One region of the Arthrobacter sp. G.S.26 genome, then DNA from elsewhere that is predicted to be linked to it. Evidence: riboswitches for the same ligand, from Rfam matches in the RefSeq annotation. Region 1 holds a riboswitch; each other region holds the start of a gene.

Region 1 (9,685 bases):
ACGAAGCCACCCACGTCGACACCGTCAACGAAACCAGCCTCGACCGGGACCGCCTGTACGGGCTGTACACCAGCTGGTGCTTCATCAACCAGCAGACACCAGGCCCCGAATCCAATTTCTGGACTGCCATGAAGGCCAGGGTGGGCTCTGGCCGGAACGGCCTGCGCATGAAGGGCCCCGCCGCGACGGACTACATCATGGCCAGCTACCCGGGCCTGGTCTAGGAGCACCCACTGGACGGTTCAATGACTGGGATTGCTCCCGGCGTCGGGATCCGGCTGCTTGCTGCCACCGACGCCGGGGCAATGTCAGCTGCCTATCTCCGCAACCGGGGGCACCTCGCACCCTGGGAACCGGAACGGCTCGACCCGTTCTTCACTGCCTCCCACCAGCTGGACATCATCCACGCCAAACGGGCGCACCTGTCCGCGGGAACCGAGGTGCCGTGGGTCCTTGTCGACACCGACCAGCCGGGCTCAGAACTTCACGGGGACCGGATAGTCGGCGCCATCACCCTGACAGGGATCGTCCGGGGGCCGTTCCTGAGCGCCAATCTCGGGTACTGGGTGGACCGCGACCTCACCGGCCGGGGCATTGCCACGGCCGGTGTGCGTTACACGCTCGGTTATGCCGGCGCGGAACTGGGACTGCACCGCGTCCAGGCCGCCACGCTGGTCCACAATGCAGCATCCCGGCGCATCCTGGACCGCACCGGATTCCAGGAGATCGGGCTGGCTCCCAACTACCTCAAGATCGCGGGCAAATGGCAGGACCACCTGCTGCATCAGGTAATTCTGCCCCAGGCGGTCAGCGGCCTGCGGACCGGGCCTACGTGGGAATGATCCGGTAAAGGAACCTGGTCCTGACCATGACCCACAGCAGCCCCAGGAGCACGGCGTAGGCCGCTGTATTCAGCAGGACGTTCTCCTGCAGCAGGGCCGGAATGTTGGCCACCACGGCAATCAGCACCACATGCATGATGAACACATACAGGGTTGCCTGGCCCAACGGAATCAGGAACCACCCCAGTGTCCGCTGCACCGGCTTCCAATACGCCGTCAGGAACGCGTAGGCCGCCACCACCAGGACCAGCACGTTCAGCAACCTGCCGGGCGCCAGGTAGGTGCGGCCGAAAAACAGGTCGTACATGATGCGGTAGGTGGCGTCCGGGATCACGGCGAGCCGGACGTCGAAGCCATTGGCCAAGTACGGGTTGCCCCAGGACAGGAACGCGAAGACAACGGCCAGGACGGTACAGGCAGCCACCACCCAAACCCGGGCCGAGAACCAGGCAATGATGCGGTGCCGGTGGTACCCCGCCACCAGCCCGATCACAAACAACACCTGCCACACCAGCAGGGGGAATGAATCCTCGAACTGCGAGGGGAGCAGCCGGAAACGGGTGGTTGCGCCGGCGGCGTAGGCAGCAATCGATGCACCCAGCACATACAGCCCTTTGCCCCGGCCCAGCGCAGCAAGGATCAGGGGGCTGGCGAGCAGCAGCACCACGTAGAGGCCCATCACGTTGAACTGCCACGGCCCGAACTGCAGCAGCAGGATCGCGGGCAGGATCCCCGGCGGTACGGGGAACTGCAGCAGGGAGCCCATGCCGGCGTAAAGGTCGTAGGTGCGGCCCGCACCGCCATGGCCGGCTCCACCCGTTCCCTGGTCCACGAACGTGGTCAGCACCTCGGAACGGAAAACCGGCAGCAGCGAAAGCAGGAAGACACCGATCAGCACCACAAGTGCCGTCACGTACAGCTTGCCTGCGCGGCGCGACGTCAACTCCAGCACGCGGCCGAAGTCGTCCTTGACGCGCGGCCCGTAGACCATGCCCACCACCAGGCCGGAGAACAGGACAAACAATTCGGCTCCCGAGACGAATCCCACCGCTTCCTGGGTAAAAAGCTGGAAGAGGGATGTCATGCCCAGGTGGTTGACCACAACAAAGACGATCGCCATGCCGCGCAGCAGATCCACGCGGGAGTCACGCTTGGACGGATCCGCATAGGCCCAGGAGGAAGCGTTGTTGATCCGTCCGGGAATCTGCCACAGCGCGGCAAGGAGGATCAGCAAAGCCGCTCCAACACTCCACGCGGCAACGCCGGACAACGTGTTGGGATGCGAATAACTGCCGTCCGTGGACACCTCCGTCACCGGCCCGGTCACCACAGGGGATTTTTTGAGCCGCTCCGAGGCAGCTGCAGCAATGTCCGGTTTCCCCGTCAGCAGCCAGTTAATGCTGGCGACCCCGGTGTCCCTGGTGCTGGTCCGCTCATCCCACACAACGGCGGCGGTCCGGGCGAATTCCGCCGACGTCATGGTGCCCACTACCTGGTCCCACCAGTTCACTTTGATGTCGGACTCTGCGGCACCTCCCGACGCCGGGCTGTAGAAGGCGGCGGTCTGGAGCAGGAACGGCTTGTCCTTGCCGGCTGCATACGTGCCGTAGAAGTCCTCACCGCCGGCCGATGTCAGCATTTCCCGCAACTCACCAGCGCGGGGCAGGGAGTTGACGGCGGCCCCGCCCGAGGTGTCGTCATGGTAGGCACTCAGGCCCACCCAATCAACGGAATCATCGCCCGGATAATACGGCCCGTAAGGGCTGTCGGCACCGTTCCAACTGCCGTCCCCGTTGCTGTCCAGCAGGCTGAACCCGTCGCTTCCGGGACCGGGGGCTGCCCTGCTCCGCTCGAACGGGTAGTCCTTGCCAAGGAAAGGGGCCCACACCATCAGGGCGCCGCCGTCGGACGCCCGGAATTTGCCGGCGAGCGTCCGGAACGCCTCCCGGTACGCTGCCGGTTGCTGGCCCCACTCCACCCAGCTGGAATTCATGTCGGGGGCGAACCGGATCAGGAGCTTGCCCTTGAACCCGCCGGCGAGCGTGCGCACCTCCGCCGCGAAGGCGGCAGCAGAGCCTGAATCCACCTGGTCCAGCGGGACGGTGGGCCGGACGGTGAGCATGGCATGCGCGCCCTGGGCGGACGCCTGGTACAGGAAGCCCTTGAGGTCGTTACGCTCCGCATCCCGGTACGGAAAGTCAATGTCGTGACCCAGGACTGCGGGCCGTGCACCCAGCCGGTCCGCGAAACCTGCGGCGGTATCTTCGCCCCATTCCAGGACGGCGCCAAGGAGGGGCCCGCGGTCGTCCGGAACCGGCGCAGCAGCGTGTGCCGCCCCGGCCGGCAGCCCGATGGCCAGCACTGTCATCATCATCGCTGCCAGCAGGGCAGCACAGGCGCGGAAAATCCGGGTGCCGGGCACGGCAGTGCCGCCACTCCGCGCGGCTGATCGATTGCTGATGGGAACCCCCCGGTCTGAAGCCAGCTGTCGGGGCGGCGCCCCCATGCAAACCTTATCGGTCCGGCCGCCGCGCCAGGACCCCGTGCCCGGCGCGGCTCGGTTACGGAACATGACGACGGCGGCCGTGCGGCACCGGGCAGCAAGTGTTACGTTTTTGGGGAGTAATGAGTACCGGCACTAAGCCCTGACTGGCCGGTCGGCAACCCTCCCTTCCGCGGCGGGGTGCCTCAGGTGAATACTCGGCATATCGACCATTCGAGCTGCAAGCGTGAGAGAAGGAGATCCGTCGTGTCCGACGCACCTGCCCCTGAAGAGAGACTGTCCTACCGCCTCATCAGCGGCCCGGACAACCGCGAGTTCTGCGAGCGGATCTCGGCCGCACTGGCGGAGGGCTACGTGCTGCACGGAAGCCCCGCCGCCACGTACAACGGCGGAGGTGTGATTGTGGCCCAGGCAGTTGTCCTGCCGGCCGCCATCGCCACGGCCGACGCCGCCGTGGCAACCGCAGTGGACAGCCTCGAATTCGACGGCGAGGGGCACGCATGAGCTACGCCGGAGACCTGACCCCGCAGGAGGCATGGGCCAAGCTGGAGCAGGGCGCCATCCTGGTGGACGTCCGGACCGAAGCTGAATGGGCCCATATCGGCATTCCTGACACCAAGGCCACGGACAACGATCCCTTGTTTATTCAGTGGACCTTCCCTGGCGGCGTCCCGAACCCCGCCTTCATCAGCGACCTCAGCCAGCAGGCTCCGGAGGATTCAGCCGCGGAACTGCTGTTCCTGTGCCGTTCCGGGCAGCGCTCCATCGCGGCTGCCACCGCGGCGACGCAGGCCGGTTTCACCTCATACAACGTGCTGGAGGGCTTCGAGGGCGAGCCTGACCGGTATGGCGAACGGACCGTCAACGGCTGGAAGAACCGCGGCCTGCCTACCAACCTGGGAACCAACTAAATGGCTTTTAATGACGACGCTGCCGGTTGGAACGCCGATACGCAGGCGGTCCGCGGTGGCCTGGACCGCACCAACTTCCAGGAGACCAGCGAGGCGCTGTTCCTGAACTCAGGGTTTGTCTATGAATCCGCTGCCGCCGCCGAGCGGGCGTTCACCGGCGAGGACCAGCGTTTTGTCTACTCCCGCTACGGCAACCCCTCGGTAGCCACTTTTCAGGAGCGGCTGCGGCTGCTGGAGGGCACCGAAGCGTGCTTCGCCACGGCCTCCGGAATGTCAGCGGTCTTTACCGCCCTGGGCGCCCTCCTCGCTGCCGGCGACCGCGTGGTTGCCGCCCGGTCGCTGTTCGGTTCCTGCTTTGTGATCCTGAACGAGATCCTGCCGCGGTGGGGCGTGGAAACGGTGTTTGTTGACGGGCCGGACCTGGACCAGTGGCGCGAAGCCCTGTCCCAGCCCACCACTGCCGTGTTTTTCGAGTCGCCGTCCAACCCCATGCAGGAGATTGTGGACATCGCCGCCGTCAGCGACCTGGCCCACGCTGCCGGCGCAACAGTCGTCGTCGACAATGTATTTGCCACTCCCCTGCTCCAGCGGTGCGGCCAGTTCGGCGCCGACGTTATTGTCTACTCCGGCACCAAGCACATCGACGGCCAGGGCCGCGTCCTGGGCGGGGCGATCCTGGGCACCAGGGAGTTCATTGACGGTCCCGTGAAGCAGCTCATGCGCCACACCGGGCCTTCGCTTTCCCCGTTTAACGCCTGGGTCCTCAACAAGGGACTGGAGACGATGGCACTGCGGGTCAACCACTCGTCGGCCACGGCCCTGCGGTTGGCCGAGTGGCTGGAGCAGCAGCCGGCGGTCAGCTGGGTGAAATACCCGCTGCTTAGATCGCACCCCCAGTACGGGCTTGCCGCGAAGCAGATGAAGGCAGGCGGCACCGTCCTTACGCTGGACCTGGGTTCGGCTCCCGGGCGGTCGGCCAAGGACGCCGCCTTTGCCCTGCTGGACGGCCTGCGCATCATCGATATCTCAAACAACCTGGGTGACTCAAAGTCCCTCATCACCCATCCTGCCACCACCACGCACCGGGCCATGGGGCCGGAAGGCCGCGCAGCGATCGGGCTGGGCGACGGTGTGGTGCGGCTGTCCGTGGGGCTCGAGGACGCCGATGACCTGATCGGCGACCTGGAGCAAGCGCTCAAGCAGATCTGACGGAACCCGGTCCCGGGGCGGGCTGCCGGAGCTCGTGGGCAGCCGTCGCCCGGACGGCCGCCGTGAGCTGGTTCAGCACCGGCGAGTCAATTTTCCAGCGCTGCCAGTAGAGGGCCACGTCCACCGGGTGCCCGGGCGCGAGTTCCACCAGCTCGCCGCTGCCAAGCCACGGCAGGCATTCCGCTTCGGGCAGCAGTCCCCAGCCCATCCCCAGCCGGATGGCCTGGGCAAACTCTGCCGATGACGGGACGTAGTGCCGCGGGGCACCGAGGGCCGTCCCGGTCATCCTGCGGAAGAACCCACCCTGAAGGTCGTCCTTCCGGTCGAAGTCCACCACCGGGGCGGTGCTGCCCGCAACGAGCTCCGGCCCGCCGGGCAACCAGTGCCGGACGTACCCGGGACTGGCTACGGCACGGTATCTCAGCGCCCCGAGTGGCTCGACGCTGCAGCCTTGAACCGGTTCCGGGTTCGCTGTGACGGCGGCGATCACCGCTCCCGTCCGGAGGAATTGCGTGGAATGCTGCTCGTCCTCGCGGCGCAGCTCAAAGGTGACACCCGGCTCCGGGGGGAGGCTTGCCAGCGCCGCCATGAACCAGGTGGCAAGCGAATCGGCATTCACCACCAGCGGGATGGGCGTGCTGGGGCTACCGGCGGCGCCACCGAGTTCGCGTTGCGCGTCCCCTTCCAGTTGCCGGAGCTGGCGGGCGTAGCGCAGCACGGCCTCGCCCGCCGTGGTGGGGCGGGCCGGGTTGGTTCGCTGCAGCAGGATCTGGCCGGCTGCGTCCTCCATCGCCTTGAGCCGCTGCGACACCGCAGACGGCGTGACGTGCAGGGTGCGAGCGGCAGCCTCCAGCGTCCCCTCATCCAGCACTGCGGCAAAGGTCTTCAACTGGTCGAGCTGGAACTTCTTCATTAGCTCAGCTTAGTAGTCCTAATTATCTTTAGCTGGAGTAATTTCGAGCCCAACCGTAGCTTTGGCTTTATGGACATACTTGTTGGGTTTGGCGCGGCGATGCTTGGTTGCGGCACAGGGCTGGCGCTGATTGTCGCCATCGGCAGCCAGAATGCCTTTGTGCTCCGGCAAGGCATCCGGGGCGAGCACGTGGCCGCCGTTGTCATCGTCTGCAGCGTCTCCGACGCGCTGCTGATTGCCGGGGGCATCGCGGGCCTCGGTGTCCTGATCCAAACCAGCCCGGTGGTGGTGGACGTGGCCCGTTATGCCGGGGCCGCGTTCCTGGTCACCTACGGTGTGCTGGCTGCCCGGCGCGCCATCCGACCAGGGGTGCTGACGGCGTCAGGTTCCCGGAAGGCACTCAGCGCCGGTGCCGCCCTGTCCACAGTGCTGGCCCTGACCTGGCTCAACCCGCACGTCTACCTGGACACGGTGCTGCTGCTCGGGTCGGTGGCCAACCAGCAGGAGCAGGACCTGCGCTGGTGGTTCGGTGCGGGGGCGATCGCCGCCAGCGGAGCCTGGTTCAGCGCCTTGGGCTTCGGCGCCCGCGTCCTGCGTCCGTTCTTTGCCCGGCCATCGTCGTGGCGCTTCCTCGACGGCCTCATCGCCCTGGTGATGCTCACGCTCGGCCTGCGCCTGGCGGCGGGTCTCTGACAGGTGCTTCAGGACTGGCGTACGCGGAGCAGTTCCGGCGTCCCCGCCACGTCAGCCAGCCCTGAAGTGCCGTGCATCGTGACGCCCACGGCATGGATGACCACGGCCCCCAGCCCGCCGTCGTCGGCCGCTGCTTCCTGCACCCGGCGCTGCTCAGCCGAGCCGGTGCCGCGCGCAATGATGTCCTCCGTACCCTGCCGGGCCAGGGCCAGTTCGCCCTGTTCCTGCAGGACCGGTGCCAGGTAGTCCACCAGGGACCGCACCACCATGACGGCGGGAGCAGGGCGGAAGGTCCCAAAATCGAGGAGTTCCCCGCGCAGCCCGCTGCTGCTGGCCTGCCAGGCCGCCATCCGGAGCAGCACCGTGGGCACCGGGACAGGGTCAATGCCGTCCCGCCACTCCCTGCTGGCCGTTTCCACCAGGGCCCGCACCAGCACCGCAATCAGCGCAGCATCCTCTGCGCGGAGGCAGACGTCCGCCACCCGCACCTCAACCGTGGGGTGGTTCCGGGACAGCCTGGCATCAAAATACAGCATGCCTTCATCCAGCATCACACCGCTGTCCAGCAGCCGGGTCACCACCCGCCGGTAGGCAGGGTACGTCCCGTAAATGCCGGCCGGGCCGGAAGTCGGCCAGCGGTTCCAAGCCTGCGTGCGGTAGCTTTCGAACCCGGTGGGCATCCCGTTCCAGAAGGGCGAATTGGCACTCAGCGCCGTGAGGACAGCCAGTTTGTCCCTGATCCGGTCCAGGACGGCGATGCCTTCCTCCGGCGAGGCCACGAAGCTGTGGACATGGAAGCCGCAGGTCAGCTGCTCCTGCGCGGTGAGTCCGAACCGCTCCTGCATCAACGCGTACCGCGGGTCAGGAGTGGTGTGGGTGGTTGAGGCCAGCGGGGACGTGGCCAGCGCAGCCACCCGGGCGTTGTTCCTGCGGGCGGCCTGGTCTGCCAGCAGCCGCCCGGCCTTGATCTGCGGGAGCAGCCCGGCGTGGTCGCCGCACGGACGGGTTTGGGTCTCGATCTGCTCCAGCTTGAGTTCGGCACTGAGCCCCATGCCCTGGCCGGCCGGCGAATCATCGGCGGCCAGGTGCCGGCCGGAGAGCAGCGCATCCGCGAGCGCCAGCGGTTCGCCCGACTCCGGGTCAACGATCAGGAGCTCTTCCTCAACGCCGAATGTTCGCATGCTTACATTGTGCGGCACTTCCCTGCCGGTAACCGGTTCCGGATTGCGGCGGATTCTGCCCAATCAATGCGGTGGGCGGGCGCGGCGTGCGGGCCAGTGGGCGGCGGGGCCCGGGTTTGTCGTGGTTGAGTGGGCAGAACCCGCCGCCCGTTCTCCACATAGGGCACGACGGCGGTGCCCAACCGGCCCAAAAGATGGCTGGCTCGTTCCATGGACCCCCTGGACTACCTGAAATCCGTCGGCGGCGTGGCACGGGTTGGCCTGCTCCGCCGCCAAGGCTACTCGGAGCGCGCGGTGCGGAATCTCGCCACAGCCGGAGCAGCCCAGCCGCGCAAGGGTGTCTGGGCCTTGCCGGACGCCGATCCCGCTTTCCTGCAGGCAATCGTCAGCGATTCGTTGTTGACCTGCGCTTCCGGGGCCATCCGGTACGGGCTGTGGATCAAGGACAGGCCGGTCCGGCTCCATCTGGCGGCCAAACACCGGCGCGGAACGCATCGCCCCAGGCACGGCGGGCTGCGTTTCGAGCCGCATCACCAACTGCCCATCGCCGGCATCGAGGACATTGTGATCCACGCCCTGACCTGCCTGCCGGAAGTCGATGCGATAGCGATCGCCCAGTCCGCAATGCGCTTCCAGGGTGTGTCCCGGGCTGCGCTGGAAGCCCAGCTGGGCGCCAGGTACTACGGTGTGGCCCGGCGGCGCCTGGCAAAGGCGGACGGCTTGTCCGAATCCGTGCCGGAGATCAGTGCCAAGCTGTTGTTCGACGCGGCGGGGCTTGAGTTCCGCCGACAGGTCCAAGTACCCGGAGTGGGGCGGGTGGACTTTATGCTTGGGGGCTGGCTCATCGTGGAAGTCAACGGCTACCAGTTCCACAGCTCGCGGGACGCCTGGCGCAAGGACATGGCCCGCCTGAACGCCGCGCAGGCCCTGGGTTACGCAACCCTCAGCTTCGCGCCCGAGCAGGTCTGGAACGCCCCCGATGTGGTGCTCCGGGACATCCGGGCTGTGCTGCGGCGGGGCCGTCCTGCCTGATTCTGCACCATCATCCGCCGCGGGCCGGGCCGGAAGCCCGGACTGGCGGGGCCCACCCGGGCCTGGGCGCGGATGATCGTGCAGAATCCGCCGGAACTAGTCCTGGAAGTACTCCACCTTGGCCCCGATGGTGTTCAAGCGCTCCGCGAGGTCCTCGTAGCCGCGCTCAATCACGTAGATGTTCCGCAGCTCGGACACTCCCCGGGCGGCAAGCATGGCCAGCAGCAGGCACGCGGCCGGGCGCAGGGCGGGCGGGCAGCCGACCTCTGCTGCGCGCCACTTGGTGGGCCCGTTGACGTAGATCCGGTGCGGATCCAGGAGCTGCACCTGGGCGCCCAGCCGGTTCAGCTCCGTGAGGTAGATGGCCCGGTTTTCGTAGACCCAGTCGTGGATCATGGTCT
Region 2 (9,685 bases), 1.2 Mb from region 1:
ATGCTGGCGTCATTTAGATAGCCACTGCTGTTTGCCCCCGTCATCGGGGTAAACGGGACACTTTGATGACTGGGCCCGGATCGGCCAGCTGTTTGCAGCATGGCCGGGGCCGAGAAAGTCCGACGCAAACTGCGCCCGGAGAAGCCCTGACAACACGACATCGGACGGGGGTTCAATTCCCCCCATCTCCACATTTTGCTGTGCCGCGAGGCAACGCAGTACGGCCCGGACTCTTGTCCGGGCCGTACTGCGTTAACCAGGCTGACCCTCAGCGCTTCTTAAGGTGCGCCACGGGGTCCGGCGCACCGTCCAGGGGAGTCCTGGTTTTCTTCTCGGCGCGCTTTTGTTTAATGGTTTTAACCGGCTTTTTGGTTATGTGCCGGTGTGGTGACTTGTCAGGCATGGCGGGCTCCCTCGGCGAATCGGGACACCACGTGCCCCTCCTCGTAAAATACGCCTGTTTGCCGCGGAAGGAAATGCCCTGGGTCAGGCCGGTGCCTGGACGTCCACCACACCTACAAAGCGTGTTCCGACGCCGTCGAATTCGGTCCTGACGAAGCCCGCGGGCCGCTCCGGGACCTCCTGCTTGGTATGGTGTTCGCAGGCCACAAAACTGAAGTCCGGCCACCATTTTTTCGGCCGGGCCGCTTCCTCATAGCCGCAGACAGTGCACTCCAGGTGCACCCAGACCGGACGCTTGCCGGTGCGGTTTGCGCGGGACTGCACCAGCCACGGGGGAGGGGCGTCCAGGATCGCCCCCAGCTCCGCTTCGCTCATCCATTTGGGCAGGCCATGGCGCTGTGCCATTTCCAGGGGTATTTCGAGGGCAATTGCCGCGTCACGTCTGCTGATCATCAGGTACAACTTTACGGGAGCCCACCAAATCAGTCCGGTCTGGTGGGATTGCCGGGGGTCCGGCTAGCCGGTAACGGCCATGCCGGCAGCGGCAGCCGCAACGCCCAGGGCCAGGTTGGCCGTCACGTTCACCGTGGCAGCCCCGTAACGGGCTTCGCTGATCAGGCGCACCGTAGCGGTGGTCCACGAGCTGAACGTGGTCAGGCCGCCGGCCAGGCCGGTGGCCAGGGCGGTCTGCCACTCACCGGTCAGTCCCAGTCCGCCGGTCACCCCCGCGGCGGCTCCGATCACAAAACAGCCCACCATGTTGACCAGCAGGGTTGCCCAGGGCCAGTGCCGCGCGCCATTACCCGCTTCCGCCTGGCGGGCCGCCTGCTGGGCGAACCAGCTGTCTGCCGCGAACCGGAGGAGGGCCCCGGCTACCCCGAACAAGCCCACCAACAGCGCGGCGGTCATGGCTGCTCGTTCCGGGTCGGGGACGCCACTTTGCCGAGCTGCCAGCCTGCACCCGCGGCGGCCAGGCCCAGCACCAGGGAAAGGGCCAGGTACGCCGCCCACACCACATGCGCGCCGGACTGCGCCAGCCGGTCCACGGCGAAAATTACAGCGGAGAAGGTGGTGAAAGAGCCCAGCAGGCCCGGTCCCAGCCCTGCCCGCAGCCAGAAGGGAGTATGCGGGCGGTTCAGCCAGAAAGTGGTCAAGGCAGCCAGGAGGAAGCTGCCGCACACGTTGATTCCGAGCGTGGCCCAGGGGACACCGTCCGGAACATCAGGGAAGGCGAGGCCGAGGCCGTACCGCAGCTCGCTGCCCACCAATCCGCCCACAGCCACCGCCAGCCATGCCGGCGCCGCAGGCATACCGGGGCGGCTCATGCGGGGACGGTGCCGCGCAACAGCCCCTGGCGCGGTCCGTGCGTCACGTCAGCTGCCCACCAGGAGGCAACCTTGGTGCGTTTGCTCGCTGTGCACCCAGAGCGCCGAGGTGATTTCGTCAGCGAGGTCAAACTCACGGCTGTTCCCAACGCCACCGATCCGGACCACCAGGGCACCGCCGAACGGCCGGCGGCCCACCACCTCCACTTCGGCGTCCAGGTCGATCCGCTCGGCGGCCAGGTACCGCAACAATTCAGGGTTATCGTCACTGATCCGGGTGATTCTGCCGGTGTGGCCCTCATCCAGCCCGGAAAGCAGGTGGGCGGCAGGCATCAGCACCTCACCGGACGCCGTGGGAATGGGGTCGCCGTGCGGATCGCGGCGGGGATCGCCCAGTTGGGCGGCGACGCGTTCGATGAAGGTGTCCGAGACGGCGTGCTCCAGCAGTTCGGCTTCGTCGTGGACCTCGTCCCAGCTGTAGTCCAGCTGCTGGACCAGGTACGTCTCAATCAGCCGGTGGCGGCGGACCATGGCCAGGGCCAGGCGCAGGCCCGGGCCCGTCAAGGTAATGGCGCTGTAGGGCTTGTGGTCAACGAGGCCCTGGTCCTTGAGCTTGCGGACCATCTCCGAGACGGAGGAGTTGGCCACACCCAGGCGCTGGGCCAGCTGCGAGGAGGTGATGGGTTTGTCCTGCCACTCGGTAAACGAGTAGATGACCTTGACGTAGTCCTCGATCGAGGAGGAGGGCGCGCTGGTCTTCACAGCATCAAGCTTACCGGGTACTGCACCGCCGCTGGCCGGCAACGAGATTCACGCCGCCGTGGCCCGCCATGCCAGGGTCAGGTAGGGCAGGTCGATGATTTCGCCGTCCCGGTGGCCAAGATGCTCATGCAGGTACCAGTCCAGGTTGGCCAGCACCTTGGCGCGGGTGGGTTCGGAGGCCCTGAGATAGTAGCTGCGCGTTTTGGTGAGCTCCATCAGGCCCGTGGTGGTTACAGGGTCCTGCCACCGGGTCACGTACCCCTCAAGGCCTTGGAATTCAGGCCCGACGGCGGGCCGGTGGCCAGGCTTGTAGACGTCGCCCGCGTGCATGATCCGGGACAGCCGGTGGACCCAGGGAACGGAGGTGTCCAGCTGGTTCCAGACCAGCCCCAGCGTGCCGCCCGGGCGAAGGACCCGGGCGAGCTCCGTGCTGGCCGCAGCTGCGTCGCACCAGTGCCAGGCCTGGGCCACGGTGACGACGTCGAACGCCGCCGCCGGCAGGCCGGTGGCCTCTGCGGTGCCCAGGACAGCCGTGGCACGTGGATAGTGCTCAGCCAGCTGTTCCAGCATGTCCGCGGACGGGTCGACTGCGGTGACGGCCAGTCCTTTGGCCAGGAGCAGTGCGGTGAATTTGCCGGTGCCGGCGCCGACGTCCAAAACCTCACCGGCCGTTGCGGGCACCAGCCAGTCCGCGGCTGCCGCCGGGTAGCCCGGCCGGACCTGCTGGTAATGCTCGCCGCCGTCCTGGAAGCTTTGGCCCAGCTCCTGGCGCCGGTTGTGTTCCAGCTTGGGGCCACCCCGGACCACGCGCGGCCTCCTTCAGTAGATGTCTCTCCTGAATTTACCGCATGGACCCCGCCGGGGCGGCCCGGCGGTTCAGTCGTCCAGGCAGGGGGCCGCGCCGGCGGTGCCCGGCGTGTTGGGGGCCCAGTGCGGGTAGGTCCGGGAATCGTTGGCGGGCACCCAGCGGCCTGCGTCCACCACGTAATCCCAGCCAAGGCCCTGGGTCCGGAGGGCAGAGATGCCGGCAAGGAGCCGTTCGGCGTCCTCAAGGCGGGAGCCCACACCAAAGCTGGCCCGCAGCGAACCGGACGGAAGGCCCAGCCGCTTGAGCAGGGGGTGGGCGCAGAAACGCCCGTCCCGGAGGCCCACGCCGTGCTCTGCGGACAGGTAGGCCGCCACCAGACCGGCGTCGTAGCCGGCCACGGAAAAGTTAACCACACCGATGGTGTCCGTCTCAGCGTTGGTGTCCTTGAAGATCTGGTGGACACTCACGCCCTCGATCTGCTGCAGCCCCGCCACCAGGTAGGACCGGATGGACTGTTCGTGGGCGTGCCATTCCTGCGGGTCCAGGGCGGCGATGACCTGCGTGGCACGTGCCAGGGTGGCGGCGCCGAGGACGTTGGGCGAGCCGCCCTCGTGCCGGGCCGGGCCCGTGGCCCAGCTGACGCCGTCGAGCCGTGCTTCCTTGACGGCACCGCCGCCGGCGAGGTGCGGTTTTCCGGCGTCGAGCCAGTCCGGGCGCCCCACCAGGACGCCGGAACCGAACGGGGCGTAGAGCTTGTGGCCGGAGAACGCGAGGTAGTCAACGCCGTCGGCGGTGATGTCTACCCGCCGGTGGGGTGCCAGCTGCGCGGCGTCCACCACAATCCGGGCGCCGTACTGGTGGGCCAGCGTGGCGAGGGCGCGGATGGGCAGGATTTCACCGGTGACGTTGGAGGCGCCGGTAACGGCCAGGAGGCTGACCCCGCCCTGCTCCAGTTCGCCGCGGACAGCGTCGATGGTGCCGGCCAGGGTGTCCGCGGCCACGATGCTCCGGTGCGGGACGCCCTGCCACGGCAGCAGGTTGGCGTGGTGCTCGATGTCCAGGTACAGGACGTCGCCGGTGGGCCGGCCGTCCGTGTTGGGCAGGCACCCTGCCAGGAGGTTCAGCGAGTCGGTGGTGTTGCGCGTGAAGATCACCGAGTCGTCCGGGCGGCCGCCCACAAAGTCCCGCACGATGTTCCGCGCGTTCTCGTACACGGAGGTGCTGATCTGCGAGGCGTAGCCGGCGCCACGGTGCACGCTGGCGTAGTAGGGCAGGATCTCGTTCAGGTAGGCGGAGACCAGGGACAGCGCCGGCGCGGAGGCGCCATAGTCCAGGTTCGCGTAGCGGACATGGCCACCGGCGATCAGCGGCGCCTGGATCTCGGCGCCGGTTACGGCGGCGAGGGGCCTGGCGGCGATGGAGTGGCCGGCCAAAACCGAAGGTGCGGCGGGCGCCAGCGAAGCTGCGGGGGAGACAGTGGCAGTTGTCATGGGGAATCCTCACGTTGACAGGACTCCCTGCAGGGAATCCGCGCTTGCCGTATCCATGTCCGGACCGGCCTGGTCGTCACCCGGGGCACCCCACCGCGAATGGAGGGTTGCCGGCCAGCAAACCGGGGTTTAGCGCTGGCACTCGTGACCTGCTTAAGAGCGTAGGACATGGTGCGGGGTGGTTTGAAGCCAGCCCGAATGTTAAGGGATTTGTTACGCCGCGCCCGTACGCCGGGGCTTTTGTCGAAGAACACGACGGCGGACGCCCCCATCCGGAGGCGTCCGCCGTATATTCTTCGGTCCAGGCAGTCCTAGAGGAGGTCGTCCAGCCCCGGGTTCAGGCGCCGCAGCACCTCGGAATGCAGGATGGAGTTTGTGGCCAGGGCGTTTCCGCCGAACGGGCCGTCCTGGCCCTCCAGGGAGGTAAACCGGCCGCCGGCTTCCACCACGATGGGGACCAGGGCGGCCATGTCGTAGAGATTCAGTTCGGGTTCGCAGGCAATGTCCACCGACCCCTCGGCGACCATGCAGTAGGACCAGAAGTCGCCGTAGGCGCGGGTCCGCCATACGTCCTCGGTGAGCCCCAGGAACTCGTCGAAGTTGCCGCGTTCCTTCCACCCGGTGAGGCTGGAGTAGGACAATGACGCATCGGAAAGGGTGGCGACGTTGGAGACGCGCAGCCTGGTGGCCGAGGCGAGCGAACGCCCCATGTAGGCGCCCATGTCTTTCGCCGCCCACCAGCGTTTGCCCAGCGCAGGTGCGCTGACCACACCCACCACCGGTTCGCCCTCGTCAACGAGCGCGATCAGGGTTGCCCATACCGGGACACCCCGGACGAAATTCTTGGTCCCGTCAATGGGGTCGATGATCCAGCGGCGTGAGCCGTGGCCGCTGCTGCCGAACTCCTCACCCAGGACGGCGTCGCGGGGGCGGGAGCGGGAAAGCTGGCCGCGGATGGATTCCTCAGCTGCCTTGTCCGCGTCGGTGACAGGCGTCAGGTCCGGCTTGGTCTCCACATGGAGGTCCAGGGCCTTGAAACGGCTCATCGTCTGGTCGTCCACGGAATCGGCCAGGACGTGGGCCAGGCGCAGGTCATCGTTGTAGCTGGAAGCGGATTGGATCATGGTTCCAAACTACCGTCTGGCGGCGGTTGTGCTGGGAGGCCCACGTCAGTTGACGCTGCCGAGTTCCTTGGTCTCCTGGGCTTCCAGGCGCGGATCCGCCCCGAGGAGCCGCCGCAGGGAAGAGAGCCGGGCAGCGCCGGTGGGACCTGCCTGGCCGGCGGCCACCCAGGCGTCCAGCCCGCAGTTCACGGCCGCTGCCGTGTGCTTGCAGCCGCGTTCGCAGGCATCGGTGCCGGGGGAGAGGTCCGGGAAGGAACGCAGGATGCGGTCCGGGTCCACCAGTGCCAGGCCAAAGGACCGGATGCCAGGGGTGTCGATGATCCAACTGCCGGCCGGCGCATCTGCCAGCCGCAGGGCCAGGGCGGAGGAGGATGTGTGCCGGCCGCGGCCGGTGACGGCGTTGACGCCGCCGGTGGCCCGCTCGGCTCCGGTCAGCGCGTTGACCATGGTGGATTTGCCCACGCCGGAGTGCCCCAGCATCACAGTGACGTTCCCGTGCAGGAAGGTCCGCAGCTCCGCTACGGCCTCGCTGTCCAGCCGGGCGGACAGGCCATCGTCTGACCTGGCGTCGATGCCCGATGCCTTATTGTCCGCGGTGCGGCTGATGATGACCGGGAAGTCCAGGTGCGCGTAATTGGACAGCAGGTCAGCGGGATCCTTGACGTCTGCCTTGGTGATCAGCAGGATCGGTTCGATCCCGGCGTCGTAAGCCGCCGCCAGGGCCCGGTCGATGAAACCGGTGCGCGGTTCCGGGTTGGCTGCTGCCACCACGATCACCAGTTGGTCGGCGTTGGCCACCACAGCCCGTTCCACGGGATCTGTGTCGTCCGCGCTGCGGCGCAGCAGCGTGCGCCGGTCCTGGATTTTCACCAGGCGCGCCAGCGTGTCCGGTTCGCCGGAAACGTCGCCCACCAGCGAGACAAAGTCGCCGGCCACCACGGGGTTGCGGCGCAGTTCCCGGGCGCGGGCGGCGATCACCACCCGTTCCGTAGCGGTGTCCTCACCCACCACCGCCGTGTAGCGGCCGCGGTCAACGGTGATGATCCGGCCAGTGACGGCGTCGTCGTGGCTGGGCCGGTCCTTGGTGCGGGGCCTGGAACCTTTTTTGCTGGGCCGGATGCGGACATCCGATTCGTCCCAAGAGTCAGTGCTGCGCGCCAACGCCTGTACCTTCCGTGCCGGTTCCGGCAGGAGAGCCCTGCGCCAGCATCGCGGTCCACAGGTCCGGGAAGTCGGGCATGGTTTTGGCGGTGGTGGCGATGTCCTCCACCTCGACGCCGGCGACGGCCAGGCCCAGGATGGCACCTGCGGTGGCCATCCGGTGGTCAGCATAGGAATGGACGACGCCGGCGTGCAGCGCAGCGGGGCGGATCACCAGGCCGTCGCTGGTTTCCTCGGCGTCGCCGCCCAGGCGGTTGATTTCCGCCACGAGCGCCGCGAGCCGGTCAGTTTCGTGGCCGCGCAGGTGCCCGATGCCGGTGAGCCTGGACGGGGTGTCTGCCAACGCGCACAAGGCGGCAACAGTGGGGGCCAGTTCGCTGGTGTCGGCGAAGTTTCCGCCCTTGATGCCGGAGCCTGCGGTGACGGTGAGGACCCCTTCCGTCAGCGAGACGCTGGCGCCCATGTCGGCCAGGATGCTGCGCCAGAGATCACCCACCTGCTGCGTGTTGGCGGGCCAGCCGGGAATCCGGACCGTTCCCCCGGATGCCAGGGCTGCGGCCAGGAAGGGCCCGGCGTTGGACAGGTCCTGCTCGATCCGCTGGTCGAAGGCCCGGATGGGACCCGGCGCCACCACCCAGTGGTTGGGCACGGAATCGTCCACCGAGACTCCTGCCTCACGCAGGACAGCCACGGTCATGGAGATGTGGTCAAGGCTGGGTACCGGCTTGCCCACGTGTTCCAGGTGGAGGCCTTCGGTGAACCGGGCCCCCACCAGGAGCAGGGCGGAGACGAACTGCGATGAGGCGCTGGCGTCGATCACCAGGTGGCCGCCGCGGACTTCGCCCGTGCCCTCAACGGCGAAGGGCAGCGAAGAGGGGGTGCCGCCGTCGTCCGCCGTGACCACAACACCGAGCGCCTTCAGCGCCTCGATGATGGTGCCCATGGGACGCTGCCGGGCGTGCGGATCGCCGTCGAAAACGCTGGTCCCCTGCCGCAATGCCGCGAGGGGCGGAACAAACCGCATCACGGTTCCGGCGAGGCCGCAGTCGATGGTTGCCGGGGCAGGCGGCGCGTCCTGCCGCAGCGGGACGACCTCAAGGTCGGGGCCGAAGCTGCCCTCACCCGGGACCTCCGTGATGGTGGCTCCCAGGCTACGCAGGGCCCCGATCATCAGCGCCGAATCCCTGGAGTGCAGGGGCGCCCGGAGCCGCGACGGCCCGTCGGCCAGGGCCGCCAGGACCAGGTACCTGTTGGTCAGGGACTTGGAGCCGGGGACCGTGACGGTGGCATCGACAGGATGCGTGGCGAAGGGGGCGGGCCAAAGCGGAACGGGTGTCCCGGCGGAGTCCAGGGTGGAGGCAGCGGCGGTCATTGTCGGTTTAGGCTCCCGTTGCGTGGTCCACGGCGCGGCGGACTGCTTTGTCAGCGGTGCGCAGCTTCCGGTTGGTGCTCCTGCGTGCGTCGGTGGCGAGGTGCGATGCGCCCTTGCGTGCGTCGGCTGCAAGGTGTTCGGCGCGCCAGGCCAGGCCCGGCTTGCCTGCGGTGTCCACGGATGCCAGCAGCGCCCCGCCGCTCAGGGAAAGGTTTTTCAACAGCTGGTTGCGGCGGTCCTGCCGGCCTTCCTTGCTGCTGATGTCAGCGCTGCGCCACTCCACAAACGTGTTGAGCAGGGAAATGACCGTCAGCAGGGTGGCCGAGACGCGCGAGAACTTACCCAGTCCGAACAGCACACCGGCACCCACCTGCGTTCCGCCGATCACGCGGGCCAGGGTGCGCTCATCCGCCTTGAAGGGCAGCGACGCGGCGGCCTTGCGGAGCAGCGGTGAGAGCTGCTGGGCGGTATCGTCGGCGTTCTTAAGCTTGTCCACTCCAGCAACAACAAAACTGGAAGCCAACATGGGCCGTGCGAGCGTGCGGAAAAAGGACATGGATTTCCTCCTGGGTGGACGGACCGCTCCGTCAGCGGCGCAAGGTGCAGATCCAGTCTTGCACTTTTGGGGAATATTTGCCCGCGGCCGGGGGTTGTTGAGAGCGGGTCCGGAAAGGCCGGACCGCCGGACGCAGAGCGGAGTTGGGCCTTGGCGCGGGTGTTGGATGGAATTGGAAAGGCGGGCCCGGTGGCCCTTGGCGCACTGGCGTCGGAGGCTCCGGGGTTCGGATCGCCGCGGGCGCAACGCCTGACAGTAGACTTGAACGCAATGAACACCCTGGATCCGGCCGTTTCGGCCATGTATGAGGCTTCGCAAGGCGAAGTAAAGGCCGGCGCCGCAGCGCAGCCTGAGTCCGTGCCCGCACAGGCGCCCGGCGCTTCAGCAGAGCAGGCCGGCGGGGACGTGGACGTGTCCACGGAGACCACCGACCAGCGCCGCGCCCGGTTTGAGCGCGACGCGATGCAGTATGTCGACCAGCTGTATTCCGCGGCCATGCGGATGGCCCGGAACCCGTCGGATGCCGAGGACCTGGTGCAGGAGGCGTACACCAAAGCCTTCTCCGCGTTCCATCAGTACCGGCCCGGCACCAACCTCAAGGCCTGGCTGTACCGGATCCTGACGAACACCTACATCAACCTCTACCGCAAGCGGCAGCGCGAACCCCTGCAGTCCAATTCGGACA
Region 3 (9,685 bases), 570 kb from region 1:
ACCCCGGGGTTGGCGCGGGTTTCGGTGCTGAAGCCGTTGCCGTTGAACAGGGCAACGTCCGCGGCGGAGATGGCCGCGGTGGCGTCGATCTGGCCGGACTGCAGGGACCCGGTACGGTTCCCGGCCTCGGGGATGATCTTGAACGTGACAGTGTCCAGGTACGCCTCGCCCTTGTTGGTGTTGGTGGCTGCAGGCCAGGAGTAGCCGGGCCGGCGTTCCAGGACTGCTTCCTTATCCACGGTGTAGCTGCGGACGCTGAACGGTCCGGAACCGGAGAATTTACCGGCGCAGCGGTCCGCTTCGGACAGGGCGGCGGCCGCCGGGGAGAGCAGGCCCAGGGTGAACGTGGACGTGGCCTGCAGGAACTGGGCGTTGGGCTTGGAGAAGTCCACCACCACGGTTTTGGCGTCCGGCACCGTGATGGCGCTGACGTCGCTGAGGTAGGTCGAACCCAGGGTGGCCTTCGCGCCGAGGGCCTTGATGGCCTCGAAGTTGGTCTTCACGGATGCCGCGTCGATGGCGGCTCCGTCGGCAAACGTGGCCCCGTCCCGGAGGGTGAAGGTGAAGCTGGTGGCGTCGGCGTTGGCCTCGAACTTTTCGGCCAGCCACGGCACGATCTCCCCTGTTTTCGGGTCCTGCGACGTCAGCGAGGCAACTGTCTGCCGGGCCACGGCGATGGCGTCGTTGTTGCCCGCCTGTTGCGGGTCAATGCAGCCGCGGTCCACAGAAAGGGCGAAGTTAAGGTTTCCGCCGGAAACAGGGGTGGCATCGGCGGCCGGTTCGGTGCCGGCGCCGGCCGTCCCGCCGCAGGCGGACAAGAGGAGGGCCGCAGCGAGGAGGCCGCCCACGACGGCGGGCCTGCTGGTGGGGCGATTGGCGGTGGTTCCAGCGGGGTTGAAGGGGTTCATGCGACATTTTCGCTTTCCTGGCGGCCGGCCGCGGACAGGGTGCCGCGCCGGTGTGATGAGGGGACCCGGAGTCCCAGGTTTTCGCGGAGGGTGGTGCCTTCGTATTCGGTCCGGTAGACGCCGCGGTCCTGCAGGCGCGGGACGAGTTCGTTGACAATGTCGTCCAACCCGCCGGGGACAAGCCAGGGGGTGATGTTGAATCCATCCACCGCTCCGGTCCTGGCGTATTCAGCCAGCAGGTCGGCGACGCCGTCGTAGGAGCCCACCAGGCCGCGGCCGTTCAGGCGTGACCGGGCAGCAACGAACTGGCGGATGGACTGGCCCTTCCCGCGGGCCTCGTCCCGCCACTGGCCAGCGAGTTCAATTGCGCTTTTGCCGTGGAAGGCGTTTCCGCGGGTGGGGTTCGTGACGTCCACTACGGGGTCGATCTCAGGCAGCGGCCCGTCGGGGTCATACCCGTCCAGGGTCCGGCCCCAGAACTGTTCAAGGTAGGCGATTGCCGTCTCCGGGCCTACCTGCTGCTCCCGGACCCAGTGTTCCTTCTCCGCGGCCTCCTTTTCTGTGGCGGCGAGGATGAATTCCTGGCCCGGGAAGATTTTGACGTCATCCGCGGGGCGGCCGGCCTTTAGTGTGCGGGCCACGATGTCCGCCCGGAACACCTTCGCATCCTCGAGTTCCGCGTGCCGGGAGAAGATAACGTCGGCGTTGCGGACAGCGAAGTCGCGGCCGTCGGGTGAATCCCCCGCCTGGAAGAGGACGGGGTGGTGCTGGGCGGACCGCGGCAGCCGTCCCGTGATGTCCACGTCGAAGCTTGCGTCGTTCCGGCGCACCGGGGTGATGCTTCCTTGCCGGAGCCAGCGCCCGTCGCTCCGGGACCCGGCGATTGCGCCGTCGGCCCAGGAGTCCCAGATGGCTTTGGCGGTCTGGACAAAGGCTTCGGCCCGGACGTAGCGGTCCTCGTGCTTGAGGAACCCGCCGCGGCGGAAGTTGGCGCCGGTCCAGGCATTGTCCGTGGTGACGATGTTCCAGGCAGCGCGGCCGCCGGAGAGCAGGTCGAGGCTGGCCAGCCGGTGGGCCAGGTCCGCGGGATCGTTGTAGGTGGTGTTTTGGGTGGCCACCAGGCCGATGTTGGTGGTGACGGCGGCGAGTGCCGCCAGGGCAGTCTGCGCGTCCGGGCGGCCCACCACGTCCAGGTCGTGGATTCGGCCCAGGTGTTCACGGAGCCGCAGTCCTTCGCCCAGGAAGAAGGCTGAGAACAGCCCGCGTTCGGCGGTCTGGGCCACGCGGCGGAAGGATTCAAAGTCGGTCTGGGAGCCGCTGTCCGGGGCTTTCCAGACGGTGGTGTGGTTGACGCCCTGGAAAAAGACGCCGAACTGGATCCGGCCGTTGCCGGTGGGACGGTGCGTGGTCATGGGGTGCTCTCTTTCAGGCCGCTGCGTAGCGGTTGGCGGGGCGGGGAAGGCCGAAGGACCGGCGCAGCGTGGTGCCGGCGGCGGGCGCGCTGACCAGGCCGGCGGCGCGCAACGCGGGCAGGACGTTGAGCGCCAGTTCCGGCAGGTCGACGTCCACGACGGCGGGATGCAGCCGGACGCCGTCCGCGGCATCGAAGAGCCGGGCCAGCAGGGACACGAGGCCGGCGGGGCTGCCCACGTACCGGGCGCCGCCGGTCCACGGCTCGTGGCGGTCCAGCTCCGCGAGCCGTTCCGCGGCCGTTTGGCCGCGGGCGTCGAGGATCACGTCGAGCTCCACGAGGGTCCGGGGAACGCCGGTGGCGGCCGCCGCTGAGGCTGCTGCGGCGAGCCCGTCAACGGTGGCGGCTGAAGCGAGTGCCACGTCGGCTTCCACGGTGGAGAGCAGCGCCGCCGGAGCGATGACCACCAACTGCCCCTGCAATGGCCGGGGAATGATCGCCGGGCCCTTGACGGCGAAGCGCTCCCCTTCGAAGTCGGCGTAGTGCAGTTTGTCGCGGTCCAGGTAGCGGCCGGTGGAGGCGTCGCGGATAACGGCGTCGTCCTCCCAGGAATCCCAGAGCCGGCGGCCGGCTTCCACGGCGTCCGCGGCTTCGAGGGGCGCTGCGGCGGCGGCCAGCTGCTCACGGCCCACGGCGCGGGCTTCTTCGGGCGCGTTGGCCGCGCTGACCAGCCAGCCCGCCCTGCCCTGGGAGGCGTAGTCGAGGCTGGCCAGCTGGGTGGCGACGTGGAATGGCTCGGTGTAGAGGGTGTCCACCTCGGGTACCAGGCCGATCGAGCCGGTGATGGGGGCAGCGAAGGCGGCCCGTTGCACGGCATCGATCCGGCCGGGAATCCCGGCCGTGCCGGCATCCACCACGCGGGAATCGCGGAAGGTGGCCAGGTGGAAGCCGGCGATGTCTGCGGCCTGGACGGTGCCGCTGATGCGGGCACCGCCCAGCAGTCCGTCCGGAAGGTGGTGGGCGTGGCGCCACGCGGCGGGGTGCGCCCCGTCGCCGTCGAGCTCAACGGCCACCACGTTGGGACGGTTTTCGGGTACTGGTAGTGAAGGCATGGCTTTCCTCTTTCAGGGGCCGCTGGTGCGGCCGGGACGACATTTCACTTGCCGCAGTGCGGCCAGGTCTGTTTCCGGAGCACCCCGCCACTAAATGCCTGAGGGTTGCCGCAGCACGAGCCGGTCCTTGGCGTGCTGACTCTTGACCTATGGCTCGAATGTACGATCCCCGAATGACCCCCGCAACCGCCGTTGTCGCACGAGGTCAACGCGCGAAACGCCACGTCAAGCGACGGCTTAAACCGTCATCTGGCGGCGCCTGTGACGGCCTGTTGCGCACCGTTGAGTCCGGTGACATGGCGCTTTGGGCGCCGGAGCCGGCGTCCGTAGGGTCAAGCCATGAGCCCAACGGATGCCCTGCTGTCAGTTCTCGATCTGAGCCCCATCCCGGCGGGGGTGGACGCCGGGCAGGCGCTGCGCAACAGCGTGGAGCTGGCCGTCGCTGCCGAGGACCTCGGCTACCACCGCTATTGGCTGGCCGAGCACCATCTCAATCCCGGCGTCGCGGGTTCCGCCCCGCATGTGCTGTCCGCCCTGGTTGCTGCCGCCACCCGGACCATCCGGGTGGGGACGGCTGCCACCATCCTGGGCAACTACCGACCGCTGCAGGTAGCCGAAAACGTCGGAACCCTGGCGGCAGTGTTCCCGGACCGGATCGATCTGGGATTTGGCCGCTCCGGCCAACCCGCTTCCCCGCCGGCAAGCACCGGCGGGGAAGACCTCCGGACTGCCGGCGAACCCGCGCCGGAGGACGCGGGCCGGGTGGTGGCGGGCCTGGTGGTCCCCGCCAAACGGCAGCCGTTCAGTTCCGTGCTGCCCCGGAAGTTCCGGCTCCAGGCCGAGCTCCTGGGCCGGGAGCCCGGGGATGCGGACAACTTCGAGAGCGACGTGCAGGACGTCATCGGCTTTTTCGACGGCGGCTACCGCACCCGGCACGGCGAGGGGATCACGGTGACACCTGCCCTGGGACATGCCCCGCAGTTCTGGCTCCACGGTTCCACGGCGGGGCCCAGCGCCCGGCTTGCCGGGAAGCTGGGCCTGCGGTTCGGCGCGAATTACCACGTGTCGCCGGCCACGGTACTGGAGTCGGTGGCCGAATACCGGGCCCACTTCCGGCCCTCGGCGGCGGTGCCGGAACCGTACGTCACGGTATCCGCGGACGTGCTGGTGGCCGAACGCGAACAGGACGCCCGGCGGCTCGGCGCGGGCTTCGCCGCCTGGGTGCACAGCATCCGCAGCGGCCAAGGCGCCATCGCCTATCCCGCCCCGGCCGACGGCGGCCGGGTGGACGCCGCGGTGGGCTCCCCGGAGCTGGTCCGGGACCGCGTGGAAACACGGTTCGTGGGCGCCCCCGGGACGGTCACCGCCCACCTGAGGGCGCTGCAGCGGGCCACGGGCGCCCAGGAGCTCCTGATCACCACCATCGCCCACGGGCAGGCGGAGCGGGTGGCATCCTACGGGCTGCTTGCCGACGCCTGGGCCCGCGGCTAAGACCCCGGTCCAACCAACCCATCCTCAAAGGAGAACCATGAGCACCGAAACCGACACCCAACTGGTCAGCGCCGCTGACGCCGCCCGCCTCATCGCCGAAGGGGCCCTGCTGGTTGACGTCCGCAGTGACGCCGGCCGGAACAGCACCGGGGCGATCCCCGGGGCGCTGGTGGTCAACCGGGAGCGGGTGGACCAGGACTTCGGCCCCGACTCCCCCGAACTGTTGCCCGAAGTGGAAGCCGCGGGCCGGAACATAGTGGTGTTTTGCGGCTCCGTCAACGGCTCCCGCCCTGTAGCCGAGAAGCTGAAGGTGCTGGGCTACGCCAACGCCGTCCATGTGGACGGCGGCTTCCCGGCATTGCGGGAGGCCGGGGTGCCCACCACAGGCCCCACGGACCCGGGCGCCCAGAGCCCGGCCGCTTAAGGACCGGCCCGCCGGCGCTTCGAAGGCTGCCGGCGGGTGGCCTGCCGCCCGGCGACAGCGGCTGTGCGGAGCCAGTCCGCACTGCCGGCCAGCACAGCGACGCCCAGCAGCACCGAGCAGAGCACCACACCCTGGTGGAAGGCCCGGCGGGGGTCCGCGCCGGCGGTGAGGAACATGCCGGCGGCGGCCGCTGAACACAGCGCCGCCGTGAACCGTTGGCTGAGTTGGTAAAAGCCCGCGGCCACCCCCGTGGCACCGGGCGGGGCCTGGGCCAGTGTCAGGGTCTGGTTGGGGGCCACCACCAGACCCACGGCTAGCCCCTGCAGGAGCCCGACGGCGGCCACCGCCATCGCAGCGGCTCCGCTGTCCAGGTACTGGACGGCCAAGTCCTTGCCGGGCAGGCAGGCCAGGCCGGCCACCAGCGCCCAGACGACACCGCCCCGCCCGTAGCGGCCCAGGAACCGCCAGCTGAAGCTGGAGGCCAGCAGCATCCCTGCGGCCTGCGGCGCCAGGATCGCGGCGGCCGCCAACGGCGGCAGGCCGGTGCCGGCAAGGAAGTAGAACGCGGTGACCGCGGCCATGGCCGCGCCCACGCCAAACTGGCACAAGGCAACCACGGTGCCAAGGACGTAGCCGGGCGAGCGGACCAGTGCCGGGACCAGCAGCGGGGTCCGGCCGCGCCGGTGGTACAGGACCTCCCAGCCGGCAAACACGGCCAGCGCCACGGCGCTGCTCCCCAGCCAGATGGGCGTTTCCGGACCCGGGCCCTGGATGGTGGGCACCAGCGAGGCCAGCACCACGGCACCCAGGAGCAGCGCGCCTACTGCATCGATGGTGGGCCGGCGTTGGCCGGGCACCGCCGGCGACCGGGACCGGCGCGGGAGGAACACCAGGGCCAGCGGAACCAGGACCAGGACCAGCGGAACGTTGACCAGGAACAGCAACCGCCAGCTCCCTTCCTGGCTGCCCACGGAGAGGATCACGCCCCCAATCAGCGGACCGCACACGGCAGCCGTTCCGCCCGCCGCCGCGTAGTACCCCAAGGCTTTGGCCCGGCCGGCACCGGCATGGACATCCTGCAGCAGGCCCAGGACCTGTGGGTTGAGGGCCCCTGCACCGAGGCCCTGCAGGAGCCGTGCCCCAATGACGACGGTCGGATCGGTGGCCAGGCCGCCCAGCAGGCTGAACGCGCCAAAGACGCTGAGCCCTGCCACGAACAGGGTGCGGCGGCCCACAAGGTCACCCAGCCGGCCCGCCGGTACCAGCGCCAGCCCGAACACCAGTGAATAACTGGCCAGGATCCATTGCACCTGCCCGGCGTCCGCCTGCAATCCGGCGGCCATGGCCGGTACTGCCAGGACAAATACCGACTGGTCCAGCAGCGTGATGAACCCGGCCCCCAGGCACAGCCACAGGACAGTCCGGGGCGGCACCTGCCGCTGCGGGGTTTCCTGGCTGCGGCCACCGCTGGGTTGACGTCTTTGCTGGATTCGGAGGGCCATGTCCGGACTCTATGGCGGGTTTCCGGGCGTTCCGGAATTTCGAGTCGGGACGTGAATCCCAGTGACCGCAGGTGACATCAGCGGACCTGGGAGGGCATATTTATGACGGCTGCAGGGCCATTGCCGGACGCATTGGCTCATCCTGCGACACCCGGGGAAACGCAGCTTTGGGCCCCTGCCGGCTGCCCCCTACCGTGGCCCCATGACCGTTCACGAATCAGTCCTCGACGCCATCGGCGGCACACCGCTGCTCCGCCTCCGCAGGCTCGGCGCCGGCCTCAGCCCGCGGATCTACGCGAAGCTCGAGTTCCAGAACATCGGCGGCAGCGTCAAGGACCGGGCAGCGTTGTCGATGGTCAGGGCTGCCGAAACTGCCGGACACCTGCGGCCGGGAGGCACAGTGGTGGAGGGGACCAGCGGCAACACCGGCATCGGGCTGAGCCTGGTGGCGGCGCAACTGGGCTACCGGTCGGTGATTTTCGCACCGACGGCCACGGCGGCGGAAAAGATCAGCCTGCTCCGGGCATACGGTGCCGAGGTCCACCTGGTGGCTGATTTTGTGCCGCGCGGACACCCGGACCACCTGGCCAGCCGCGCCGCGGACTTCGCTGCCGCCACCCCGGGAGCCTGGTTGGCGCAGCAGTACGACAATCCTGCCAACCCGGCAGCGCACCGGGAATCCACCGGGCCGGAAATCTGGGCGGACACCAAAGGCACTGTTACCCATTTGGTGTCCAGCGTGGGAACCGGCGGCACACTGTCCGGAACGGGTGGACACCTCAAGGAGGCCAGCAGCGGCCGGATCCGGGTGGTGGCCGCGGATCCGGAGCACTCCCGCTACGCCGGTGGCGACGGCGCCCTCAAGTATGTGGAAGGTGCCGGCCACGCGCTGCACCCGGATTCCACGGAAGACATCTGGCCCGAAGCGTTTGATACTTCGGTGGTGGACCAGTACGTTCGGGTCAGCGACCGGGAAGCCATCTTCACCGCCCGCCGCGCCGCCCGGGAGGAAGGGCTCCTGACGGGGGCAACCGGCGGCCTGGCCCTGGCCGCAGCGCTCCGGCTGGCCGGGACCCTCGATGCGGATGACACCATCGTGGTGGTCCTGCCCGATTCCGGCCGGAACTACCTTTCGACCTGCTTCGACGACGGCTGGCTCACCCGGCTGGGCTTCCTTGAACCACCGGACCCGGCAGGAACGGTCCGGAGCCTTCTGGCGGGCCGCGAACCGGCCGGCGTGCCCATCCTCCCGGCCTCGCTGACAGCTGGCGAAGCCATCGCGGCGGCAGCGGCACTGGGCCTGGAACCCACGGCGCCGGTGTTCCTGGCCCTGGACCGGGGAACCCGGCACGGCACAGTGCATCCCCGCGAGGTCCGTGCCGTGGTCACGCCGGAGTCCCTCCGGCAACTGGCCGCCGGCTCCGGCAGCCCGGAAGACGCCGCCTTGGCTGGAGTGGCGTACCAGGCCCTGGGTGCCGGGGAGCCGGCGCCGGGGCGCCGGCCGGACGCAGCGCCGGGTTTCCTCGCGGTCCTGGTGGATGGCCGGATCGCCGCCGCGGCGCCGTGGCCGGCTTGAAGTCAAGCCAGGCCAGGTCTCGTCAGCTTGTCCGCAAAGCCCAGGCTTTAGGTCCCTGAGCTGCGGACAAGCTTAGGAACTGCGCTGGATGCGGCCTTGAGCCGGTAATGGAACACCATGCCGTTTTCGTCCTCGTGCCGGGCACTGATCCCCGCCACGACCAGGGCGGGGGCTGCCACAGCGTCCGCCCAGGCGTGCGCCTCATCCCAGAACACATCCAGGGGCCACCGCTGGTAGTCCAGCAGCAGCGAAACGGCCAGGGTCAGCACGGGCGGACCGGCCGCCGGTTTGGTTCCGAAACCCACAATGGTGACGGATGAACCCTCCGTCAGGAGGGCGGGCCTGCGCTGCAGCGCCGTAACGGCACTCTCCAGGCCGCCGCTGTACATGTCCTCCCGGGCCAGGGCGGCAAGCTGGGACCGGAAGGTTGCCAGTTCGCCGCCGCACAGCCTGGTGATCCGGTGGGTGAGGGTGCCGGCCATCCGGTCTCCTTGTTCATTGCGGGGCCGACGGCGGCCCGGGGCCTTTTCCAACCAGCCAACCACCGGGCAGGAGGCTTTCCAACACGGACGCAACCCGCCGACGCGCGGCGCAACAGATGTCCTCCCGTTTCCTTGGATGACAAGGCGCGACGCCCCGTTGCGGCCCGGGATGACCACGGGCTGCTGGCATGCTTAGCCTGTCGGTCAGGGAACCCGCGCAGCCGGTGCGGGGCCGGCCGAACACGAGAGGGCGCCACCATGACCGCCACCGCCACCACGTCCACTGAGCCGCTGATCGTCAGGCGGGCCCGCGAATCCGAGTACGCAGCGGTGGGTGAGCTGACCTACCGCGGGTTCGGCCACCACCTGCCGGCGGCGGACCAGCCGGACAGCGAGCGCCTGAACCTGCTGGTGGATGCGGAGGCACGCGCAGATGCGGGCACCCTGCTGGTCGCCGAGGACGTGCGGACGGGAAAGCTGGTGGGCACCATCACGGTACTGCTGCACGGATCACCGCTGGCCCGACAGGCTGAACCAGGGGAGGCGGAGGTTCGACTGCTGGCGGTCCTGCCGGAGGCACGGCGCCAGGGTCTGGGCCGGCTCCTGCTGGAACACTCGGTGCAGCTCGCAGCCCGGAACGGCGCCCGCAGCGTGGTCCTGGACACCGGCGTGGACAACCTGGGCTCCCAGGAGCTCTACCGGCAGTTCGGCTTCATCCGCCGGCCGGACCGGGAAAAGCCCCGGCCCGCGCCCAAGGTGCAACTGGTGGTCTACACGCT

Evidence for each region. Region 1 has a riboswitch for S-adenosylmethionine ahead of ACRB8A_RS17715 (DUF1737 domain-containing protein). Riboswitches for the same ligand answer to the same signal wherever they lie in the genome.
Region 2: linked by a shared signal. The riboswitch ahead of ACRB8A_RS12285 (aminotransferase class V-fold PLP-dependent enzyme) and the one ahead of ACRB8A_RS17715 (DUF1737 domain-containing protein) in region 1 are both predicted to bind S-adenosylmethionine.
Region 3: linked by a shared signal. The riboswitch ahead of ACRB8A_RS01150 (LLM class flavin-dependent oxidoreductase) and the one ahead of ACRB8A_RS17715 (DUF1737 domain-containing protein) in region 1 are both predicted to bind S-adenosylmethionine.

What each region holds. Positions count from the first base shown of each region.
Region 1 is NZ_CP193752.1:3,854,100-3,863,784, forward strand. Features, by position in the region: gene ACRB8A_RS17700 (hypothetical protein) at 1-224, shown strand, start outside; gene ACRB8A_RS17705 (GNAT family N-acetyltransferase) at 246-842, shown strand; gene opgC (OpgC domain-containing protein) at 829-3,216, opposite strand; SAM riboswitch class IV at 3,464-3,578, shown strand; gene ACRB8A_RS17715 (DUF1737 domain-containing protein) at 3,592-3,849, shown strand; gene ACRB8A_RS17720 (rhodanese-like domain-containing protein) at 3,846-4,256, shown strand; gene ACRB8A_RS17725 (O-succinylhomoserine sulfhydrylase) at 4,257-5,465, shown strand; gene ACRB8A_RS17730 (LysR family transcriptional regulator ArgP) at 5,452-6,378, opposite strand; gene ACRB8A_RS17735 (LysE/ArgO family amino acid transporter) at 6,448-7,071, shown strand; gene ACRB8A_RS17740 (glutamate--cysteine ligase 2) at 7,080-8,252, opposite strand; gene ACRB8A_RS17745 (endonuclease domain-containing protein) at 8,463-9,284, shown strand; gene ACRB8A_RS17750 (UDP-N-acetylglucosamine 1-carboxyvinyltransferase) at 9,381-9,685, opposite strand, start outside.
Region 2 is NZ_CP193752.1:2,685,350-2,695,034, reverse strand. Features, by position in the region: RNA gene ssrA (transfer-messenger RNA) at 1-194, shown strand, start outside; gene ACRB8A_RS12310 (hypothetical protein) at 487-855, opposite strand; gene ACRB8A_RS12305 (fluoride efflux transporter FluC) at 919-1,311, opposite strand; gene ACRB8A_RS12300 (fluoride efflux transporter FluC) at 1,308-1,727, opposite strand; gene ACRB8A_RS12295 (metal-dependent transcriptional regulator) at 1,776-2,489, opposite strand; gene ACRB8A_RS12290 (class I SAM-dependent methyltransferase) at 2,538-3,296, opposite strand; gene ACRB8A_RS12285 (aminotransferase class V-fold PLP-dependent enzyme) at 3,366-4,787, opposite strand; SAM riboswitch class IV at 4,823-4,937, opposite strand; gene hisN (histidinol-phosphatase) at 5,099-5,911, opposite strand; gene rsgA (ribosome small subunit-dependent GTPase A) at 5,957-7,072, opposite strand; gene aroA (3-phosphoshikimate 1-carboxyvinyltransferase) at 7,056-8,444, opposite strand; gene ACRB8A_RS12265 (DoxX family protein) at 8,452-9,000, opposite strand; gene ACRB8A_RS12260 (sigma-70 family RNA polymerase sigma factor) at 9,271-9,685, shown strand, end outside.
Region 3 is NZ_CP193752.1:236,205-245,889, reverse strand. Features, by position in the region: gene ACRB8A_RS01160 (ABC transporter substrate-binding protein) at 1-908, opposite strand, end outside; gene ACRB8A_RS01155 (NtaA/DmoA family FMN-dependent monooxygenase) at 905-2,320, opposite strand; gene ACRB8A_RS01150 (LLM class flavin-dependent oxidoreductase) at 2,334-3,431, opposite strand; SAM riboswitch class IV at 3,471-3,579, opposite strand; gene ACRB8A_RS01145 (LLM class flavin-dependent oxidoreductase) at 3,771-4,922, shown strand; gene ACRB8A_RS01140 (rhodanese-like domain-containing protein) at 4,960-5,346, shown strand; gene ACRB8A_RS01135 (MFS transporter) at 5,343-6,848, opposite strand; gene ACRB8A_RS01130 (PLP-dependent cysteine synthase family protein) at 7,051-8,424, shown strand; gene ACRB8A_RS01125 (hypothetical protein) at 8,472-8,906, opposite strand; gene ACRB8A_RS01120 (GNAT family N-acetyltransferase) at 9,165-9,685, shown strand, end outside.